Regions from separate parts of the Streptomyces coeruleofuscus genome, predicted to be linked through region 2. Evidence: riboswitches for the same ligand, from Rfam matches in the RefSeq annotation. Region 2 holds a riboswitch; the other holds the start of a gene.
The links. Region 2 has a riboswitch for thiamine pyrophosphate ahead of ABFX81_RS34090 (thiamine ABC transporter substrate-binding protein). Riboswitches for the same ligand answer to the same signal wherever they lie in the genome.

Region 1 (7,262 bases), on a different contig from region 2:
GGACCTGTGACGTGCGTCAGCCCGCGCCGCTGCGGCGGCCGTCCGGCTAGGGCTGCGGGCAGCCCTAGCCGCACTCAGCTGCGGGCAGTCGTGCCGCTGGGGGCGGCACGGGTGGGCGCAGCGGCACCCCGCTCCGCCGGGCTGCGGACCCACCCGGCCTCAGCGACACCGCCGGGTCACTCAAAAGCAGGCCGCTCCGGATCCAGCACAGCCCTGCCCTCAGCCGGCGAGGACGCCTCCGCGAAATGCCGCCGGGGAATACGCCCGGCGCGATAGGCCAACCTCCCCGCCTCGACCGCGTGCCGCATCGCGTCAGCCATCAGCACCGGCTCCCGAGCCCGCGTCACCGCCGAGGCGAGCATCACACCCGCGCACCCCAGCTCCATCGCCAACGCCGCGTCCGACGCCGTACCGGCCCCCGCGTCCAGAATCACCGGCACGCGCGCGTGCTCGACGATCAGCTGGAAGTTGTGCGGATTGCGGATGCCCAGCCCGGAGCCGATCGGCGAGCCGAGCGGCATGATCGCCGCACAGCCGACGTCCTCCAGCTTCCGCGCGAGCACGGGGTCGTCGTTGGTGTACGGCAGCACCGTGAACCCGTCGTCGACCAGCGTCTCGGCCGCCTCCAGCAGCTCGATCGGATCCGGCAGCAGGGTCCGCTCGTCGGCGATGACCTCCAGCTTGACCAGGTCCGTGCCGAGGGCCTCGCGCGCGAGTCGGGCGGTGAGGACGGCCTCGCCGGCGGTGAAGCAGCCCGCCGTGTTGGGCAGGACGCGAATGCCGAGCTTGTCCAGGACGGACAGCACCGAGCCGTGCACCGAGGCGTTCACCCGGCGCATCGCGACCGTCGTCAGCTCCGTCCCGGACGCGACCAGCGACCGCTCCAGCACATCGAGGCTCGGGGCGCCGCCCGTACCCATGATCAGGCGGGACGTGAAGGACGTACCGGCGAGGACGAACGGATCGTCGGCCATGATCAGCCTCCTTGGACGGCGGTCAGGACTTCCACGCGGTCCCCCTCGGCCAGGGGGGTGGACGGCCACTGCGCGCGCGGGACGACGGTTTCGTTGAGGGCGGCGGCCACGCCGGACGGCGCGGCGGTGAGCGACCTCACGACGGTGTCGAGAGCCGTGCCGGGCCGGACGTCCCGGGGCTCCCCGTTGACGGAGATGTTCATGCGGGCTGCTCCGTGAGTGCGGTGGCGGTGCTGAATCGCTTCGGCGTGAAGGGGCGGGCCTCCTCGGGGAGCTCACCCGTCTCCAGGACGTGCGCCATGGCGTCGCCGGTGACCGGCGTGAGCAGGACGCCGTTGCGGTAGTGCCCGGTGGCCAGCAGTAGTCCCTCCAGTCCGGTCGGGCCGAGCAGCGGCGCGTTGTCGGGGGAGCCGGGCCGCAGTCCGGCCCGGGTCTCGGTGAGCGGCAGCTCGGTGAGGCCCGGGACCAGCTCGTGCGCGTCGCGCAGCAGCTCGTACACGCCGCCCGCCGTCACGGTGGTGTCCCAGCCCAGCTCCTCGCTGGTCGCCCCGACGACCAGCTCGCCGCTCTCGCGCGGCACCAGGTAGACGTGGCTGCCGCGGACGACCGCGCGCACGGTCCGGCTCAGGAACGGCCCGTGCCGCCGGGGCATCGTCAGCCGTACGACCTGCCCCTTCACCGGCCGCACGGGCGGCAGCACGTCCTCCGGGACGCCCGCCAGCCGCCCGCTGAGGCTTCCCCCGGCCAGCACGACCTGCCCGGCGTCCAGCGCCGTGCCGTCGTCCGTGACGACGCCCGTGGCCCGGTCCCGTACGACGGTGAGCCGCTCGGCCCACACCCGGTGGAAGACCACACCGGCCCGCTCGCACGCGACGACCAGCGCCCCGGCCAGCCGCCGCGGGTCGATCTGGTGATCGCCGTCGACCCGCAGCCCGCCGCGCACGCCGGGCGCGAGCATCGGCTCCAGGCGCCGGCACTCCCGCCCCGACAGCCACTGGGACTCCAGGCCCGACTGCTGCTGCAAGGTGTGCAGTTCGCGCAGATGGGCCCGGTCGTCGGCGTCCAGGGCCACGGCGAGCGTGCCGCACCGGCGGTAGCCGAGGTCGTGGCCGGTCTGCTCGGCGAGCTCGGCCGCGAAGTCCGGATAGCGCCGGGCGGAGGCGAGATTCAGACCGAGCAGGGTCTGCTCGCCGTAGTGCAGCTCCGTGACGGCGGCCAGCATCCCGGCCGCCACCTGTGCGGCTCCGCCGCCCGGCTCCGGGTCCACCACGGCCGTGGCGAGCCCGCGCTGCGCGGCCCGCCATGCGGTGACCAGGCCGATGATCCCGCCCCCGATGACGAGGACGTCTGACGTTCGCGTACGCGACATGGGCGTCCAGCCCCTCCCTTCGCCGGCATGACCCGGATCAGGTTCGTACGGTCGGAGGCCGCCAGCCTCCCTCTCAGCCCGGTGCGTCCGGGCTCCCGCGAGTGCCTTACGTTGGCCACCCACCCTAGCCCGATGCCGTACGGCGCAGTAAGGGAGCACCACCGCCATGACCCGATCCCTCGACGGTCTCGTCCTCGCCCCGGTCGCCGACCAGGCACCGGGCCAGGTGGGGACCCGCACCCGGTTCACGTACCACGAGAAGGACGGCGTGGTCTGGGCCGAATACACGGGCGGAGACGTCGTACGCGGACATCTCGTGGGCACCCGGGAGGGCGACAGACTGGACTTCCGCTACGTACAGCTCAAGGAGGACGGAACCACGTCCTCCGGGCACTGCGTGTCGACGGTCGTGGAACTGCCCGACGGGCGGGTGCGGCTGGAGGAGAGCTGGGAGTGGGAGTCCCAGGCGGGCAGCGGGACGAGCGTTGTGGAGCAGGTCACTGCGCATGAGCACTGACTGACAAAATGTCAGTTGTCTATGGTGATCAGGTGAGCGAGCAGACGCAGGAACCAGGTTCGTCCGCGCCGCGGCGCGTGGTCGTGGCGGGCGCGGGCATGGCCGGTGTGCAGACTGCGGTCGCCCTGCGCGAGCAGGGCTTCACCGGCACCGTGAGCCTGATCGGCGCCGAGCCCCACCAGCCCTACGACCGGCCCCCCTTGTCCAAGGCCGTCCTGCTCGGCAAGGCCGAGGGCTCCGCCTTCGACGTCGACTTCGAGGCCCTGGGCATCGAGCTGCGGCTCGGCTGCGAGGTGCGGGGCCTGCGGCCCGGCGACCACGAACTCGACACCGAGGACGGGCCCGTGCCGTACGACGTCCTGGTCGTCGCGACCGGTGCCGAACCGATCCGGCTGCCCGGGGCGGAGGGCGTGCCGGGCGTGCATCTGCTGCGCACGCTGGACGACGCCGCGCGGCTGCGGCCGGTGCTGGCCCGCCGGCAGGACATCGTGGTCGTCGGCGCGGGCTGGATCGGCGCGGAGTTCGCCACGGCCGCGCGCGAGGCGGGCTGCGCGGTGACCGTCGTGGAGGCCGCCGAGCGGCCGCTCACCGGGGCGCTGCCCGCCGAGGTCGCCGCGCCGATGGCCGGCTGGTACGCCGACGCGGGTGCCGTCCTGCGGACGCACGCGCGCGTGGTGCGTGTGGAACCCGGCACGGTGGTTCTCGACGACGGCTCGCGGCTGCCCGCGGGCGCGGTCGTCGTCGGCATCGGCGCCCGTCCCGCCACGGCCTGGCTGTCCGACTCCGGGATCGAGCTGGGCACGCACGGCGAGATCGTGGCCGACCAGCACCTGCGTTCGTCGGCGCCCGACGTGTACGCGGTCGGTGACTGTGCCTCCTTCCCCTCCGGCCGGTACGGCGAGCGCCTGCTGGTGCACCACTGGGACAACGCCCTCCAGGGGCCGCGCACGGTCGCCGTGAACATCGTCGGCCGGGCGTCGGGGGAGACCCCGGCGGTGTACGACCCCGTGCCGTACTTCTGGTCCGAGCAGTTCGGGCGGTTCGTGCAGTACGCCGGTCATCACGCGGCCGCCGACACGACCTTGTGGCGGGGCGACCCGGCCGGACCGGCCTGGACGGTCTGCTGGCTGCGCGGCGACCGGCTGGTCGCCCTGCTGGCGGTGGGACGCCCCCGGGACCTGGCGCAGGGCCGCCGCCTGATCGAGTCGGGCACGCCGATGAATCCGGCGTTGCTGGCGGACCCGGCGAGGCCGTTGAAGGCGGCGACGGCGTAGCTCGCGAGGAGCGCGTGTCCACCCAGGTGGGCGGGCCCGACTTCCGACTGTCAGTGGGGGATGGCAGGCTGGTTCCGTGACCGAGATTGACGCAAAGATCGATGCTCTCGTCCCTGCCTGGCTCACCCTCCCCGACATCGCCGAACAGCTCGGCGTCGAGGTGACGCGCGTGCGGCAGCTGGTCAAGGACGGCCAGCTCATCGCCGTACGCCGTGGTGAGAACCGCGCACTGCACGTCCCCGCTGCCTTCATCGACGGGGACAAGGTCGTCAAGGGCCTGTCCGGGACCCTGACGCTCCTGCGGGACGACGGCTTCACGGACGAAGAGATGCTGGAGTGGCTCTTCACCCCCGACCCCAGCCTGCCCGGTACGCCGGCACAGGCGCTCAGCGAGAATCGCGGCACGGAGGTGAAGCGCCGAGCCCAGGCGCTCGCGGTCTGACCCGACCTCGACCCATACAACCGTCCGGTGCCGTACGAGCGGGACCGGACTGAACAGCCGCCCGGTGTGCGGGCCGGGGCCCGTCGGGCCCCGGCCACGGGGCGGTTCGCGCCCGGCCGGGGCGTGGACCGCCTGCGGCGGACCGTGCGGGACCCAGGGCGGGGCCCGCACGGGAGTCACCGGAGCGGTGCGCTCCTGCGCCCTGGCCGCATGCGCGTGCCGTGCGCCGGAGGTGCCGCACCTGCCCGCCCGCCACGGACGCGGGCGACGTGGCGTCCCGCTCGTAACACCACAGGTGGGGATCTTGCCCGATGCGCCTCGCGCCCGTACGCCACGATGGGCGCGCCCGCACCTCTGCGTCGCGGGGGTGCACCTGCATCCGTACGCTCACGGGTGCGCCCGTACCCGTCCGCCATCAGGAGGCGCAGCCGCACCTCTGCGTGGCCGGGTGTACCCGCATCCGTACGCTCGCGGGGGCAGCCGCACCCGTGCGTCGCAGGGGGCGCGCCCGCACCTCTGCGTCGCGGGGGCGCACCTGCATCCGTACGCTCACGGGTGCGCCCGTACCCATCCGCCATCAGGGGGCGCAGCCGCACCCGTGCGCCGTCGCAGGCGCACCCCGCACCCGTACGCCACCGCCAACCAGGGGGACCCGCATGGCCACCACCGCCACCACCGCCCGCGCCCAGCTCGCCGACGCCCGGGTCTACCTCTGCACCGACGCGCGCAGGCGGCAGGGCGATCTCGTGGAGTTCCTCGACGCCGTGCTGGCGGGCGGGGTGGACATCGTGCAGTTGCGGGACAAGGGCATGGAAGCGGCCGAAGAGCTGGAGCACCTGGCCGTCTTCGCCGACGCCTGCGCCCGGCACGGCAAGCTGCTCGCGGTCAACGACCGCGCGGACGTCGCCCACGCTGCCGGCTCCGACGTACTGCACCTCGGCCAGGGCGACCTCCCCGTTCCCGCGGCCCGCGCGATCCTCGGCGACGACGTCCTGATCGGCCGTTCCACGCACGCCGAGTCCGAGGCGGCCGCGGCCGCCGTCCAGGACGGCGTGGACTACTTCTGCACCGGCCCCTGCTGGCCCACCCCCACCAAGCCCGGCCGCCACGCCCCCGGCCTGGACCTCGTCCGGTACACCGCCGCCCTCGGCACCGACCGGCCCTGGTTCGCCATCGGCGGTATCGACCTCGGCAATCTCGACCAGGTCCTGGAAGCGGGAGCCCGGCGCGCCGTCGTCGTACGGGCGATCACCGAGGCCGACGACCCGGGCGCGGCGGCGGCCGAGTTCGCGAAGAGGCTGCGGGAGAAGTAGTACGCCGGGTGTCCAAGGGGTGGACAGCAAGTACACAAATCGGTCAAATGTCCATGCCCGGTTGGGGGACCGACCGCCCCTGGCTAACCTGCCGGTATGGCCCTCGGCACCGCATCCATCAGGTCGGACCACGCGCGCACCGTCCGCGACATGCTCGCGACCGGCAAAACGACGTACTCGTTCGAGTTCTACGCCCCGAAGACACCGAAGGGCGAGCGGAACCTGTGGAACGCGCTGCGCCGGGTCGAGGCCGTGGCGCCCGACTTCGTCTCCGTGACCTACGGCGCGGGCGGTTCCACCCGCGCGGGGACGGTCAAGGCGACCGAGGCGATCGCCTCCGACACCACCCTCACGCCCATCGCCCACCTCACGGCGGTCGACCACTCGGTGGCCGACCTGCGCAACATCATCGGCCAGTACGCCGACGCCGGGATCCGCAACATGCTCGCCCTGCGCGGCGACCCGCCCGGTGACCCGATGGGCGAGTGGGTGCCGCACCCCCGTGGCCTGGCCTACGCCGCCGAACTCGTCGAACTGATCAAGGCGTCCGGCGACTTCTGCGTGGGCGTCGCCGCCTTCCCGGCGATGCACCCGCGCTCCACCGACTGGGACACCGACGTCCGCCACTTCGTCGACAAGTGCCGCGCCGGCGCGGACTACGCCATCACGCAGATGTTCTTCCACCCGGAGGACTACCTCCGGCTGCGCGACCGGGTCGCGGCCGCCGGCTGCGACACCCCGATCATCCCCGAGGTCATGCCGATCGCCAGCGCGCGGTCGCTGGAGCGCATCCCGTCCCTCACCAACGCCGCGTTCCCCGCCGCCCTGAAAGAGCGGATCCTCACAGCAAAAGACGATCCGGCCGCTGTACGCTCCATTGGTATCGAATTCGCCACGGAGTTCTGTGCGCGGCTGCTCGCCGAGGGAGTGCCCGGCTTGCACTTCATCACGCTCAACAACTCCACGGCGACGCTGGAAATCTACGAGAACCTGGGCCTGCACCGCCGACCGCAGGCCTAGACCGTTCGCACCGGTATACGACACACTGCGTAGCGGCGACTGGGAGAGGGGCGTACATGGGCTGGGCGGTCCTCTACATCGCGTTCGGCATCGTCGCGCTGTGGCTGCTGGGCGAGGTGCTGTTGCAGTACAAGGCGCGGCTGCGCTGGCGGCTGCTGGCCTTCGTCGGGTTCCTCGGCGTCGTCGTCGGTGTCCTGATCCCGTCCGTCGTCGTGATCGGACTGGGCGCGGCCGCCTTCGCGGTCGGCCAGACGTACGTCACCCTGTCGTTCCGCAGCGGCTTCTCGGCCGGCTGGGCGATGAACGCGCCGATGCTGGGCGGCAGCAAGGGCCGCCGGGGTGGGCGCGGCCGC
Region 2 (7,262 bases):
GCCATCGCCTGTTCCCGGCCCTAACCGAAGGTCGCCCGCTCCAGCCAGAACTCCAGCAGTTCCCGCTCCCCCAGCACCTCCAACTCCGGGGCGTCCAGCGGCAGCCGGCGGTAGAAGGCGAGCAGGACGGGGGTGAGCGGACCGCGCAGGGCGACGGTGGCCTTCTCGTGGCCGCGGCGCCAGGCGACACCGTCCTCGGTGAGCTCGATGAGCCACTCGGCGTTCAGGCCCGGCCCTGTGTCGGTGGCGTGCAGGTGGATGCTGCGGCCCGGGCCGCGCAGTTCCCGCGCCGCGTCGTGCGGTGCCGTCCGCTGGACGAACTCGACGATCTGGAGCCATTCGTCGATCGCGTCGGCGGCGACGTCGGGCGCGACCTCGTAGGGCAGTCCGGCGGCGAGCGTGGCGTCCGCGCGGTGCACGGTGATCTCGTGTGTCATCCGGCGGGCCCAGAACCCGGAGTTGAGGATCCCCGCCCAGCTCCACACCTTCGTGTCCGGCCCGGCCTCCCGCAGCGCCGCGACGACCTGCTCGCCGCTCTCCGTCAGCCATGCGTCCAGTACGGCGGCGTCACCCCGGGTTCCGGGTCCGGCGAGGCCAGGCACCCGCTCCTCGGGCACCTCCTCCTCGGCCCGGGTCCGCACGATGAACTCCACCCAGCGCAGGGCGCCGCCCGTGTGCCGGACCAGGTCCTCCAGCGACCAGTCCGGACAGGTCGGCACCGTGCCGGACAGATCGGCGCCGGACGTGACCACGGACCTCAACAGGCCGACCTGGTGGGCGATTTCGTCGCAGTAGCGTTCGTGTGCGAGTAACGTCATGCCCCGCACCCTAGGCGGCAGCCGATCAGCCCAGCACCACGATTTCGGCAGCGTCGAACTCCGCCCCGACCTCGTCCCCGGTCTCCGGTGCCGCCCGCAGCGCGCACGCCGCCTCCAGGCGCGGGCCGTCCTCCGGCTGGAGGTGGACGGCGACATGGGTGCCCTTGAAGGTGCGCGCGGTCACCGTGCAGCGCAGGCCCGCGCCGGCGGGCACCAGGCGCACACCGGCGGGCCGCACGAGCAGGGTCCGCGTGCCCTGCGGGGCGTCCTCCGGCACCGGCACCTTGCCCCACGGCGTGTCCGCGGCCTCCGCCCCGACCGTCGCCTCGACGACGTTCTCGAAGCCGAGGAAGCGGGCCACGAACGCGTCGGCCGGCCGCTGCCACACCTCAAGAGGCGTACCGGACTGGGCGATCCGCCCGTCCCGCATCACCACGACCCGGTCGGCCAGCGCGAAGGCCTCCCCCTGGTCGTGCGTCACGGCGAGCACCGTCGTGCCCAAACGGCCGAAGAGTTCCTTCAGTTCGACGACCAGCCGCTCCCTGAGCGACCGGTCGAGCTGCCCCAGCGGCTCGTCCAGCATCAGCAGCCGGGGGCTCGGCGCCAGAGCACGGGCCAGCGCCACCCGCTGCTGCTCCCCGCCGGACAGCGCCGCGACGGCCCGGCGGGACGCGCCCGGCAGGCCGACCAGGTCCAGCAACTCCTGTACGCGCTCAGCCTGTTGCCGCTTCGACGCCCCGTGCATGCGCAGTCCGAAGGCGACGTTGCCCCCCACGTCCCGCTGCGGGAACAGCTGGTGGTCCTGGAACATCAGCCCGACCCCGCGCCGGTGCGCGGGCACGCCCGCCTGGTCGCGTCCGTCGAGCGACACCCGCCCGGAGTCGAGCGGTTGCAGCCCCGCCACCGCCCGCAGCAGCGTCGACTTGCCGCTGCCGCTGGGTCCGAGCACGCACACGACCTCGTGCTCGGCGACCTCCAGATCGACGGCGTCCAGCACGGCACGCCCGCCGAAACGGACCGTCGCGCCTTCCAGGGCCAGCAGCATCAGAACTCCCCGCTCCGGTCGGTGCGAAGCCTCTCCAGCACCAGCAGGGCCACGGCGCACACCACCATCAGAATCGTTGAAAGGGCCATCGCCTGACCGTAGTTGAGCTCCCCGGGCCGCCCCAGCAGCCGCGCCACGGCCACCGGCAGCGTCGGGTTGTCGGGCCGCGCGATGAACACCGTCGCCCCGAACTCCCCGAGCGACACCGCGAAGGCGAACCCGGCCGCGATCAGCAGCGCCCGCCGCACCATCGGCAGGTCCACCTCACGCCACACCCGCCAGGGCGAGGCCCCCAGCACCGAGGCCGCCTCCCGCAGCCGCACGTCCACCGCCCGCAGGACGGGCAGCATCGTCCGCACGACGAACGGCACACCGACCAGTGCCTGCGCGAGCGGCACCAGGATCCACGAGGACCTCAGATCCAGCGGCGGCTCGTCCAGGGCGATCAGGAACCCGAAGCCCACGGTCACCGCGGACACCCCGAGCGGCAGCATCAGCAGCGCGTCGAAGCCGCGCACGAACCGCCCGGCGTCCCGGCGGGTGAGCGCGACGGATGCGAGCCCCCCGATCACCACGGCGATGAGGGTGGCGGCGACGGCGTACGACAGGGAATTGCCGATCGCCTCGATCGGCGCGACCAGGAACACCCCACCGTCGTCCCTGGTCAAGGCCCGGTAGTAGCCGAAGCCGGGCGCGTCAAGGGACCGCTCCACCAGCACCGCGAGCGGCAGCAGGAGCAGCACGACGGCGGTGACGAGCACCCCGCCCAGCAGCGCCCACTGCCCGGTGCCGCGCGGTCGGCGCGCGGTCACGGACGGGTCCACCAGCCGCAGCGCGGTCTCCCGCCGTCGTACGGTCCAGGCGTGCAGGGCGAGGATCGCGCCCACCGCGACGAACTGGATCAACGTCAGCACGGCCGCCGTGGACAGGTCGAAGATCTCCGACGTCTGCCGGTAGATCTCCACCTCCAGGGTCGAGAAGGTGGGCCCGCCGAGGATCTGGACGACACCGAAGGAGGTGAAGGTGAACAGGAAGACCATGAGCGCGGCGGCGGCCACGGCGGGACCGAGCGCCGGCAGCGTGACCTGCCGCCAGGCCCGCAGCGGCGACGCGCCGAGCATCCGGGCGGCCTCCTCCTGCCGCGGGTCGAGCTGCGCCCAGAGCCCGCCGACGGTCCGTACGACGACCGCGTAGTTGAAGAAGACGTGCGCGAGCAGGATCGCCCACACGGTGGTGTCCAGCCGCACGCCCCACAGCTCGTCGAGCAGCCCGCCCCGCCCGACCAGCGCCAGGAAGGCCGTACCGACGACGACCGTCGGCAGCACGAACGGCACGGTCACCGCCGCCCGCAGGACCTGCTTGCCGCGGAAGTCGAAGCGCGCGAAGACGTACGCGCCGGGCAGCGCGACCAGCAGCGTGAGCACCGTCGAGACGACCGCCTGCCAGGTGGTGAACCACAGGACGTGCCGGACGTCGGACTGCGCCAGCACCTCCCCGATCCGCCCGAACTGCCAGACGCCGTCGACCTCCAGACCGCGCGCGACGATCGCGGCGACGGGGTAGGCGAAGAAGACCGCGAAGAACGCGACGGGCAGGGCGAGGAGCCCGAGCCGCGCCGCGCTCCCGCGCCGGTCCCTGCCGACGGCTGCTTCGGTTGGTCCCGTTACTTCAGTACGAGCGAGGTCCACGACTTGACCCACTGGTCACGGCGGTCGGCGATCTTCGCCGGGTCCATGGTCTCCGGGTCCTTCGCCTGCGGCCCGTACTTCACGAACTCCGGCGGCACCTGGGCGCCCTCACGCACCGGGTACACGTACATGTTGAGCGGCATGTCCTCCTGGAACCGCTCGCTGATCAGGAAGTCGAGGAACGCCTTGCCGCCCTTGGTGTTCTTGGCGTTGCTCAGCAGCCCGGCGTACTCGACCTGCCGGAAGCAGGTGCCCTGCGCGACCCCGGTCGGCGCGGTGCTGGGCTTCGGGTCGGTGTAGACGACCTCGACGGGCGGCGAGGAGGCGTACGACACGACGAGCGGCCGGTCCCCCTTGGCCTTCTTCCCGCCGGCCGAGCCGGAGAACTCCTCGTTGTAGGCCTGCTCCCAGCCGTCGACGACCTTCACGCCGTTGGCCTTGAGCTTCTTCCAGTACCCCTCCCAGCCCCCGTCGCCGTACTTGGCGGCGGTGCCCAGCAGGAAGCCGAGGCCGGGCGAGGAGGTGGAGGCGTTCTCGGTGACCAGGAGGTTCTTGTACTGGGGCTTGACCAGGTCGTCGAAGCTCCGCGGCGGGTCGAGCTTGTGGTCGGCGAAGTACTTCTTGTCGTAGTTGACGCAGATGTCGCCGGTGTCCACGGGCGTGACCCGGTGCTTGTCCTGGTCGGCCCGGTACTCCGGCGCGATCCGGTCCGAGCCCTTCGCCTCGTACGGCTGGAACAGGCCATTGTCGAGTGCGCGGGACAGCAGCGTGTTGTCGACGCCGAAGAAGACGTCGCCCTGCGGGTTGTCCTTGGTCAGGATGGCCTTGTTCACGGCCTGCCCGGCGTCGCCGTCCTCGAGGACGTTCACCTTGTAGCCGGACTGCTTCTCGAACGCCGCGATGACGCCCTTCGAGGCGGCCCACGAGTTGTGGCTGACGAGGGTCACGGTCTTGGAGTCGCCGGACCCCTGGCCGCCGTCGGACGACCCGCACGCGGCGAGCGTGCCGGCCATGCCGAGCCCGACGGCCACCGCCGTCAGCCGCTTGATGTTGTTGCTCACTGGATTCCTCCTGGAGGACCAGGAGAAGACGCGGCCCTGCCCGGGATCCCTGGGATTCCCGGGCAGGGCGCAACAGCTCGAGTGATGACCGATCTCCCTACCCAGAATGACCTGGGCCAGGTTCGGAGGGTCTGCGGCCGTGTGCCGCACTCTCAGCGCTGTGGCGCTCCCCTGTCGGAATATGAAGGTGTCGGAAAATACGGTTGTGCTTACGCCGGTCAGACTACCGTTCGGTCGCCGCGAGCTGACCACACGCCCCGTCGATCTCCTGACCACGGGTGTCCCGGATCGTCACCGGCACACCGTGCGCGGCGATGGCCTCCACGAACGCCTTCTCGTCCTCCGGCCGGGAAGCCGTCCACTTCGACCCGGGCGTCGGGTTGAGCGGGATCAGGTTCACGTGCACGGGCCTGCCCTTGAGCATCCGCCCGAGCCGGTCACCGCGCCAGGCCTGATCGTTGATGTCCCGGATCAGCGCGTACTCGATGGACAGCCGGCGTCCGGACTTGGCGCTGTACTCGAAGCCTGCGTCCAGCACCTCCCGGACCTTCCACCGCGTGTTCACGGGCACGAGGGTGTCGCGCAGCTCGTCGTCGGGGGCGTGCAGCGAGATCGCGAGGCGGCACTTGAGGCCCTCGTCGGAGAACCGGTGGATGGCCGGGACGAGACCGACCGTCGAGACGGTGATCCCGCGCTGCGACAGCCCCAGCCCGTCGGGCTCGGGGTCGGTGAGCCGCCGGATGGAGCCGAGGACCCGGTTGTAGTTGGCGAGCGGCTCACCCATGCCCATGAACACGATGTTGCTGAGCCGCGCCGGCCCGCCCGGCACCTCACCGTCCCTGAGCGCCCGCATACCGTCCACGATCTGGTGCACGATCTCGGCGGTGGACAGATTCCGGTCGAGCCCCGCCTGCCCGGTCGCACAGAACGGGCAGTTCATCCCGCACCCGGCCTGCGAGCTGATGCACATGGTCACCCGGTCCGGGTAGCGCATCAGCACGGACTCGACGAGCGTCCCGTCGAACAGCCGCCACAGCGTCTTGCGCGTGGTGCCCTGGTCGGTCGACAGGTGCCGCACGACGGTCATCAACTCGGGGAGCAACGCCTCCTGGAGCCGGCCACGGGAGCCGGCCGGGATATCGGTCCACTGCTCCGGATCGTGCGCGTACCGCGCGAAGTAGTGCTGCGAGAGCTGCTTGGCACGAAACGGCTTCTCCCCGACAGCGACCACGGCCTCCTTGCGCTCGGCAGGAGTGAGGTCGGCGAGATGCCGCGGCGGCTTCTTGGCTCCGCGGGGGGCGACGAAAGTGAGTTCTCCGGGCTTAGGCATGGCCGTACCAGTGTCGCAGATCGACTTGGGTGACCTGAGACTGTCGCCCGCTACGACTGCGACGCCTGTGGTACTTGCACGACAGACCTCTCAGTTGATCACCGAGGTGCCTCGTTCCTGCCCGTCACACTCCGAGCATGTGAACCCTCGCCGAAGGCCGTCCAGCGTTCCGGGCCGAGCCACTAGGCCCGTTCCCCGGTCGTCTCTGCCCTGAGTTTCACCGCACGCTCACGCGGGTCGTACCCGGAACCAACGCCCTCGACCAGCACGACGTCCCCGTCGATGTGGTCGGTCCGCAGTCGCAGGATCTCCTGGTACGCGGGGGACGCGTACCAGGCGCGGGCCTCCGCCAGGCCGGGGAACTCAATCAGCACCATGCTGCCTGGCCAGCTCCCCTCCACCACCTCAGTCGGCGGGCCGTGGATGAGGAAGCGGCCGTCAAATGGGTCGAGGGTGTCTTGGATGCGTTCCAAGTACTCAAGGACGTCAGGGTGGTGACGGCGATCACGTAGGTGGGCAAAGCCATATGCGGGCACGTCCGCTTCCTTCGTTCGCTCCGGTACGACGGCTTGAACGTAGCCGCGCGCTGCGCACGCCGCGATTACCTTCGAGGTAAGCGCCGGACGGACCGCTCAGGTCCGACTTGGTCGCTCCTTCGAGGCGCCGCCCGAAACAGCCGGCCTACCTGCCGCCCCTCTCTCCAAAGCCCGACGGCACAGTTAATCTCGGGCCATGCCCGAGACATCGGTGGCGCACTTCTACGACGACCTTGCTGACGACTACCACCTGATCTATTCAGACTGGGACGCGAGCATCCGTCGGCAGGGGGGCGCCCTGGACGCCCTGATCGGTCAAGATCGGGCGGCGGTCCTGGACTGTTCCTGCGGCATCGGTACGCAGGCCATCGGTCTGGCGCTGCGCGGGCACCGGGTCACCGGGACCGACCTCAGCCCCCGCGCCGCCGCCCGCGCTGCGCGTGAGGCCGCCCGCCGGGGGCTGAGCCTGCGCACGGCCGCTGCCGACATGCGACGCCTCCCCTTTCCTGATGACCGGTTCGACACGGTCGTCTGCGCCGACAACTCGCTGCCTCACCTGCTGACTGAGCAGGATGTGTACGCCGCCCTGGCAGAGATGCGCCGCGTGCTGCGTCCCCAGGGGCTGCTGCTGGTCAGCACGCGCCCCTACGACGACCTGCTGCGCGACCGCCCGGCTTCGACGCCTCCTCAAGTCCACAGGAACGTCGACCGCGCCGAGGGCGAAGAACGGACCGTCACCTTTCAGCTCTGGCACTGGCACGACGACGGCGAGCACTACGACCTG

Region 1: another riboswitch for thiamine pyrophosphate. It lies ahead of thiO (glycine oxidase ThiO); the one in region 2 lies ahead of ABFX81_RS34090 (thiamine ABC transporter substrate-binding protein).

Annotation. Positions count from the first base shown of each region.
Region 1 is NZ_BAAASE010000007.1:49,284-56,545, forward strand. It holds gene ABFX81_RS26530 (thiazole synthase) at 177-974, opposite strand; gene thiS (sulfur carrier protein ThiS) at 977-1,177, opposite strand; gene thiO (glycine oxidase ThiO) at 1,174-2,343, opposite strand; TPP riboswitch at 2,341-2,452, opposite strand; gene ABFX81_RS26545 (avidin-fold protein) at 2,510-2,860, shown strand; gene ABFX81_RS26550 (FAD-dependent oxidoreductase) at 2,893-4,134, shown strand; gene ABFX81_RS26555 (Rv2175c family DNA-binding protein) at 4,211-4,576, shown strand; gene thiE (thiamine phosphate synthase) at 5,233-5,889, shown strand; gene metF (methylenetetrahydrofolate reductase [NAD(P)H]) at 5,986-6,909, shown strand; gene ABFX81_RS26570 (SCO2102 family sporulation regulator) at 6,966-7,262, shown strand, end outside.
Region 2 is NZ_BAAASE010000011.1:100,317-107,578, forward strand. It holds gene ABFX81_RS34075 (maleylpyruvate isomerase N-terminal domain-containing protein) at 21-818, opposite strand; gene ABFX81_RS34080 (ATP-binding cassette domain-containing protein) at 844-1,863, opposite strand; gene ABFX81_RS34085 (ABC transporter permease subunit) at 1,863-3,551, opposite strand; gene ABFX81_RS34090 (thiamine ABC transporter substrate-binding protein) at 3,527-4,564, opposite strand; TPP riboswitch at 4,689-4,795, opposite strand; gene rlmN (dual-specificity RNA methyltransferase RlmN) at 4,836-5,942, opposite strand; gene ABFX81_RS34100 (DUF1330 domain-containing protein) at 6,125-6,478, opposite strand; gene ABFX81_RS34105 (methyltransferase domain-containing protein) at 6,675-7,262, shown strand, end outside.